Linked DNA regions of Sediminitomix flava. The protein of the gene in region 1 binds, or shares a complex with, the protein of each later gene. Links are inferred from orthologs where the notes say so. Each region holds a gene or a part of one and is shown in the gene's direction. Other genes may lie near its edges. The genes, in order: tsaD and tsaE.

Region 1 (3,216 bases):
ATCTTCAGCGAAAGGCTTTAAATCTTTAAGTGAAATTATAGATCGATCTAAGTGTGCATCAATTTTAACTTGATTGAAAAAGTCTGAGAAGGATTTATAATTTTCATACTCAAATGAAATGGAATCTCTTAAAACACTTTCCCCAATAGAGGCATACAGTTTATTGAGATGCATAGACTTCTGACAAATCATAAAATCTGTATCAAGTTCATTGATACTTAAGCCAGAATTCACTTCTACGGTATTGAGTTTACTCACCGATAAAGCAATTGTATCAGAGGCAATCTTGAAATTGGAAGCACTTCCATTTAGGTTATCAAAAACTAGATGTCCAGGGTTAAATAAACCCTGTTTCATTTGAGGAGCTCCTTCAAGATGATTTTCGTAATGGCTATTTTTGAGCGTTACTTTTTCAATAATGAAAGGGATAGCTTGTTTAATTACTGAATCAGGTTCTACAATAACTTCTTCTGTTGGGACTTGCTCTTTCCCAAGCATCCTAAAAACCCATTCATTTATGTTGTTTGATTCTTCTCGGTTATTCAATACAACATGTGCAGAATCTAAAGTAACCTCATCGATTAGAATTGATGTTCCACTAAGAAGACTTCTGAGTTTATAATCAATAATGACTTCACGTACGGAAATCATTTCTCTTTGGTCAGTGGTATCGTAAACATGAATCTGTTTTAGACTCATTTCATCGAACCAATTGATATTAACTTCCCCGATGGTTGTAGGGTAGCCCGTCTTTTCACTAAGAAATTCGGTAACAAAATTGATCAACTGACCTTGGACGTAGGGAAATTGGACACCTAAAAGCAAAAATATCCAAACAAAAAGGGTTAAAAAGCTCACCCTAGCCAACCAGACGCCAAATCGAGTATTCGAAAAGACTTGATTAAGAATGATATTTTTTAACTTTGCCCCCAAATTTAGTATCTGCGTTAGTCTCGTGATTTTATTTATTAACTGATCATAGATAAATAGCTGGTAGTGATGCAGTCCGTCTACGTCTTAATATTTGATAACAGGCGTATCAATATTTTACAAAAATAAAAAAACTCTCAAGAACCTCACCATATTCTGGGAGGTTTATCAAAAGAGATATTTTATAAGCGATAAAAAATGAAAAAAACAATAATTCTTGCCATAGAGTCCTCTTGTGATGAAACTTCAGCCTCTGTAATCATCAACGGAAAAATTAAAAGCAATATTGTTGCTACTCAGGAAGTTCACCACAAATATGGGGGTGTTGTACCCGAGCTGGCTTCTAGGGCTCATCAAAAGAATATTGTTCCTGTGGTAGATCAAGCCTTGAAAGAAGCTGAGGTTCAGAAATCAGAACTTTCAGCAATTGCATTCACCAAAGGGCCTGGTTTATTAGGTGCATTGCTTGTAGGAGCTTCATTTGCAAAGTCAATGGCTGCTGCACTCAATATTCCCTTGATTGGCGTGAATCATATGCAAGCACATATTTTGGCACATTTTATTGACGAACCTCAGCCTCAGTTTCCGTTTTTATGTTTGACCGTAAGTGGCGGACACACTCAACTTGTCATGGTTCGTTCTCACTTGGATATGGAAGTGATCGGAGAAACACAAGATGATGCTGTAGGTGAAGCTTTTGATAAGACTGCGAAAATTTTAGGATTACCTTATCCGGGTGGTCCACTAATTGATAAGTATGCGCAAAAAGGAAATCCATTGGCTTTTGAATTTCCAATGGTAAGTACAGAAGGACTCAGCTTTTCATTCAGTGGAATTAAGACTTCATTCTTGTATTTCTTCAGAAAGAAGGTGCAAGAAAATCAGAATTTCGTAGATGAAAATATTGAAGATATCTGTGCGAGTGTACAACATACTTTAATCAAGATATTAATGAACAAACTGCGTAAAGCAGCTGCAAAACATAAAGTCAAGAATATAGGAATTGCTGGTGGGGTTTCAGCCAATTCTGGATTGAGAAAAGCAGTAAAAGAAGAAGGTGAGAAAAAAGGATGGGATGTATTTATCCCTGAATTTGAATACTGTACCGACAATGCTGCAATGATTGCAATTACAGCTCATTATAAATATTTAGCGGGTGAATTTGAATCGCTAAATGTTTCGCCAAACCCTAGAATGAAATTTTCAGGTACGAGATAAACAATAAAACTTCAAGAAGTTAGGTAGAGATTCAAAAGTGTCTCTACCTCATGTATTTATTATGGAATTCCTACACGACTTGGTGAATCAGCACAATATTGTCCTTGTGTTGATCATCGTTGGAATATCAGTTGCGCTATTTCTTCTCAACAATCGAATAAAAGCTCAAATTGAAAAGTCTGGAAAAAAGTTAAAGTTAGAGCGTACACACCTCAACTTCTTAAAGAACGCTTCTTCATTTTTCCTCTTATTAACCATTATCATTTTAGCACTATCTGTTTTTCCTAGTTCAAAAAAATACGGGAATACATTATTTGCCAGTGCCGGGGTTATTGCTGCTGTATTGAGTTTTTCAGCTCAGCATGCTTTCGCAAATATTATCAGTGGAATCTTCATTGTCATCTTTCGACCTTTCAGAGTTGGAGATGTCATAGAGATCGGAGGTTATGATGTAATGGGTGAAGTTCAAGATATTACTCTCAGACATACAATCATTAAAGATTATTACAACAAGAGGGTTATCATTCCAAATCAAACCATTTCTACTGACCGAATTGTAAACTCAGACATCGACGATCATGCTATCTGTAGATATTTGGAGTTTCCTTTCCCACAAGATGTAGACTATGACCATGCCTCAGACATCATTAGAGAAATTGGAGCGAAACATCCACTCTCTATGGATTATCGAACTGAAGAACATCTCAAAGAAGGTAGGCCATATATCAAAATTCGTATTGTCAGAATTGAAAAACACGCCATAGTTCTCAGAGCTTATCTTTGGGCTGAAACATCTGATAAATCTTTTGTACTCAAATGCGATGTATTAGAAGAATGTTTGAGACGTTTCCAGAAAGAAGGTATCAGAATTGCATTGTTAGATGATCAACGTGAAGAAAAAAGACTGAATTATTAATCAGTAAGTACTAGGACAAAAGAAAACGAGTGTAACTATCCTTAGAGTTTGCGAAGCTATCTAAGGTTTGATTGATGAGAGTAAGAGTCTTCAGACTCGAAAAAACTACTAAAATGTCGAGTCTGAAGACTCTGGTGTCCATTTATGAGTTC
Region 2 (3,125 bases), on another replicon or contig:
AGCAAGATTGATTGAATCTATTTCATTGATAACTGCTTCTGAAACTTCTTCCTCTCCATTACTTTTTCTTACTGTTTTTCTAACAGAAATAATAGAGTCATTATCGATAACCTTAAAATTTGAAATGGTATACGGAGAGTTTTCAACAACTGAAACCTCATTTTCATCCATAGTAAGGTTTGCTTCTTCAATAGATAATTGTGGAGGAAGATCTAAAAGTATATCTAAGTTTCTTTCCACCGAATTATTGAATGTATCTGTTGCAACAAGACTAATTGAAAAATCCTCTTCAAGAGCATCTGTAGAAATACTATTAGGCGCTCTTAGTGAACTTACATTACTAAGTAATTCGGCAATATCAATTTGCTTAGCAGAACCTCTCAATGTTTGGAAAACTTGTGGAAGTACAAATGTTAAGCTAGAAATATGAAGATCATCACTCACTAGACCTGAAATTTCAATTTCATCATTGGGTCTAGCAGCGTATTTTCCATCAACCTGAGTGAGATTAAGCGCTAATTCTTCAAAAACAGGGGCGCTTGTGTCACCTATTATTTCGAAATTATAAGCTAATGGCGTTTCATTACCTGCTTTATCAAAAGCTGAAACTGTAAGAGAGTATAAGCCTTTTTGAGAGTATGCAGGAATTGCTAATGGAATGCGTTTGCTTTGTCTTCTTCCATTGATGTCAATTGCAGAATCAACTCTCCAGATTAATCTATCTTCGGGAGAAGTGAAGCTTTTATTAATACTAATATGAGCAGAGTCGAGTCCGAAATTATCAGTGTATGTCAGATTGAGAATTAGTGAATCAAAATAAGCGTATTGTTCTTGAATACTTATTTCCTCGGCAACAGGGCTAAGGCTGTCATCTATAGGTATGCATCCTTGTAAAAAAGCGACACACAACAAGAGCATCGAGAATTTCTTCATTTTTAATTGTTTTGGGCTACAAAAAATAGCAGTATTCTAGCAAGTAGAGCTTAAAATTAATAGAATAGCATGGATTTTTTTGGTATTTATAAAGTTTTTTACGGATAATTTCTTTTTAGCTCAATTTTTATAGAATCTTGATACATAAAAAATTAGTTATTTTGTAGCATGATGAAACAGACGGAGACTTTAGAATTAGAGAGTAGGGGATTGAAGGATTTGCCAAGAGTTGCAAAAGAAATAGCTGAGTTTGCCCAAGACCAAACAGTTTGGTTGTTTGAAGGGCATATGGGGGCAGGTAAAACAACTTTGATCAAAGAGATTTGTGATCTTTATGGAGTGGTTGATTTAGTGAATAGCCCTACATTTTCTATAGTGAATGAATATGCATCAGCAGATGATACATTTTATCACTTTGATTTCTATCGTTTGAGGGAGGAAGAGGAAGCTTTAGATATTGGCTTTGAGGAATATGTTTCATCAGGGCATTTATGTTTAATTGAATGGCCATCAAAAATTCCATCTTTTATACCTGATGAATATCTATTGATTGAGATTGAGGCAATTGATGAATCAAGAAGACAAATAAAAGTATCAAAAATTCAAGATTAGATAGCTAGGATATTACTCGAGAAAGGTATTTTTTTGAGATTAATTATGTAGTTTATAACTATTCTATTTTCAAGTGTACTCCGTACTAACTTCAAAACTTTAAAAACACAAGTATGATGATGGGTGAAAAAGATAAAAAGGAGGGATTGTCAAGACAGGAAGAGTTTTCATTAACACCACAAGAATTGTTGGTGGAGGAAGCTGTAAGTAAAAGTAATCGAATGACAATTGGAGTACCTTGTGAAACAGACTTGGAAGAACTACGAGTGATGATTAAGCCTGAAGCAGTAACTGTGTTGACTGCAAATGGGTTTGAGGTTAGGGTAGAAAATGGTGCAGGTATAGGAGCTAATCATTCTGATCAAGAATATGCCGATGCTGGAGCTATCATGACTTCTAATCATGAGGACGTATTCAAGTCTGATATTGTTCTCAAGATCAATCCACCAACATTAGAGGAAATTTCCTTTATGCGAAAAGGCAAGACTGTCGTGTCTGTTTTGCAATTCAACTCACTCAACAAAGAATACCTCAAAGCTGTTAATCAGAAAAAGCTGACTTGTGTAGCATTCAATTATATAGAAGATAGAGTCGCAGGATTACCGTTTGTTCGTGCTATGAGTGAAATAGCAGGAAGTACGGTTATGCTTGTAGCTGCTGAATATATGAGTAATAGCAAAGGTGGTAGAGGTGTGATACTCGGAGGAATTACAGGTGTACCATCAGCGCGAGTAGTTATTCTAGGAGCAGGAACTGTTGCTGAATACGCCGCCAGAACTGCTGCTGGTTTGGGTGCTGAGGTAAAAGTCTTTGACAATCATATTTATAAACTTCGTAGACTAAAAGAGAAATTAGGTCAATTTCACCTGTTCACATCAGCAATTGACAACCTCATGCTAGAGGATGCAATTAGTCGTGCAGATGTTGTAGTCGGAGCACTTCGAAATAATCAAGGGCGATGTCCTACAGTTGTGACTGAAGAGGTTGTGTCCAAGATGAAAGAAAATGCAATTATTATTGATGTGAGTATCGATCATGGAGGTTGTTTTGAAACTTCAGAACCAACAACGCACCAAAATCCTACTTTCAAAAAGTATGGAGTGATTCATTATTGTGTACCTAATATTGCATCTAGAGTTTCTCAAACAGCTACGGCAGCTATTAGTAATATTTTTACACCATACCTTATTTCGTTATCTGAAACAGGTAGTGTAGAGAAATTGATGTTAGCTCATCAAGGTTTTACAAAAGGTGTTTATGCTTACAGAGGGAGTATGACCAATGATGTATTAGCTTCACAATACGGGATGTCATCTAAGGATCTAAACCTCATTTTAGCAGCAAGTATGGAGACCCGAATGGGGTAATTTAAAATGAAAGAATTTCAGTAGGCTTCTTCTGAATAGAATTTAAAAGTGCTTTTAAACGATCAATATTACCATTTGTATAAAAAGTAATAGAAGGATTTTCATTATTAGTTTTTAATCGACTATCATTTAAAATCCTTTCTGCTTGTTTAGCGATGGCAGGAGCAGGGTCTATTAACGAGACCGAAGGTCCCGTGATTTTTTGAATTTCTT

What was found.
Region 2: the proteins of tsaD (region 1) and tsaE are in contact, whole or in part, in a crystal structure (PDB 6N9A), measured with the Thermotoga maritima proteins. The link is inferred for Sediminitomix flava from one-to-one orthologs. Residues at the interface, in WP_004082750.1 of Thermotoga maritima: Cys10, Asp11, Arg49, His50, Leu82, Gly84, Gly135, Gly136, Glu154, Thr155, Leu156, Asp157, Asp158, Ser159, Glu162, Asp165, Lys166, Arg169, Leu170, Tyr175, Lys213, Thr214, Leu217, Tyr218, Gln221, Arg222, Asn324; in WP_004082108.1 of Thermotoga maritima: Leu37, Gly38, Lys46, Lys57, Val59, Lys60, Ser61, Thr63, Phe64, Thr65, Leu66, Met67, Val69, Pro71, Tyr82, Arg83, Leu84, Asp86, Asp88, Phe89, Asp93, Ile128, Asp130, Glu131, Arg134.

Annotation. Positions count from the first base shown.
Region 1 is NZ_QGDO01000001.1:1,069,591-1,072,806, forward strand. What follows is about bases 257-3,138. They hold tsaD (tRNA (adenosine(37)-N6)-threonylcarbamoyltransferase complex transferase subunit TsaD), read left to right. Parts: upstream 257-1,128; coding sequence 1,129-2,148; downstream 2,149-3,138. Other genes in these bases: BC781_RS04145 (translocation/assembly module TamB domain-containing protein), read right to left, coding at 257-786; BC781_RS04155 (mechanosensitive ion channel family protein), read left to right, coding at 2,210-3,064. In the rest of the region: more of BC781_RS04145, read right to left, coding at 1-256.
Region 2 is NZ_QGDO01000006.1:342,052-345,176, forward strand. Bases 33-2,823 are described here. They hold tsaE (tRNA (adenosine(37)-N6)-threonylcarbamoyltransferase complex ATPase subunit type 1 TsaE), read left to right. Parts: upstream 33-1,101; coding sequence 1,102-1,545; downstream 1,546-2,823. Other genes in these bases: BC781_RS20560 (hypothetical protein), read right to left, coding at 33-933; BC781_RS20570 (alanine dehydrogenase), read left to right, coding at 1,659-2,823. Also shown: more of BC781_RS20560, read right to left, coding at 1-32; more of BC781_RS20570, read left to right, coding at 2,824-2,912; murI (glutamate racemase), read right to left, coding at 2,914-3,125. UniProt on the Escherichia coli protein: Required for the formation of a threonylcarbamoyl group on adenosine at position 37 (t(6)A37) in tRNAs that read codons beginning with adenine.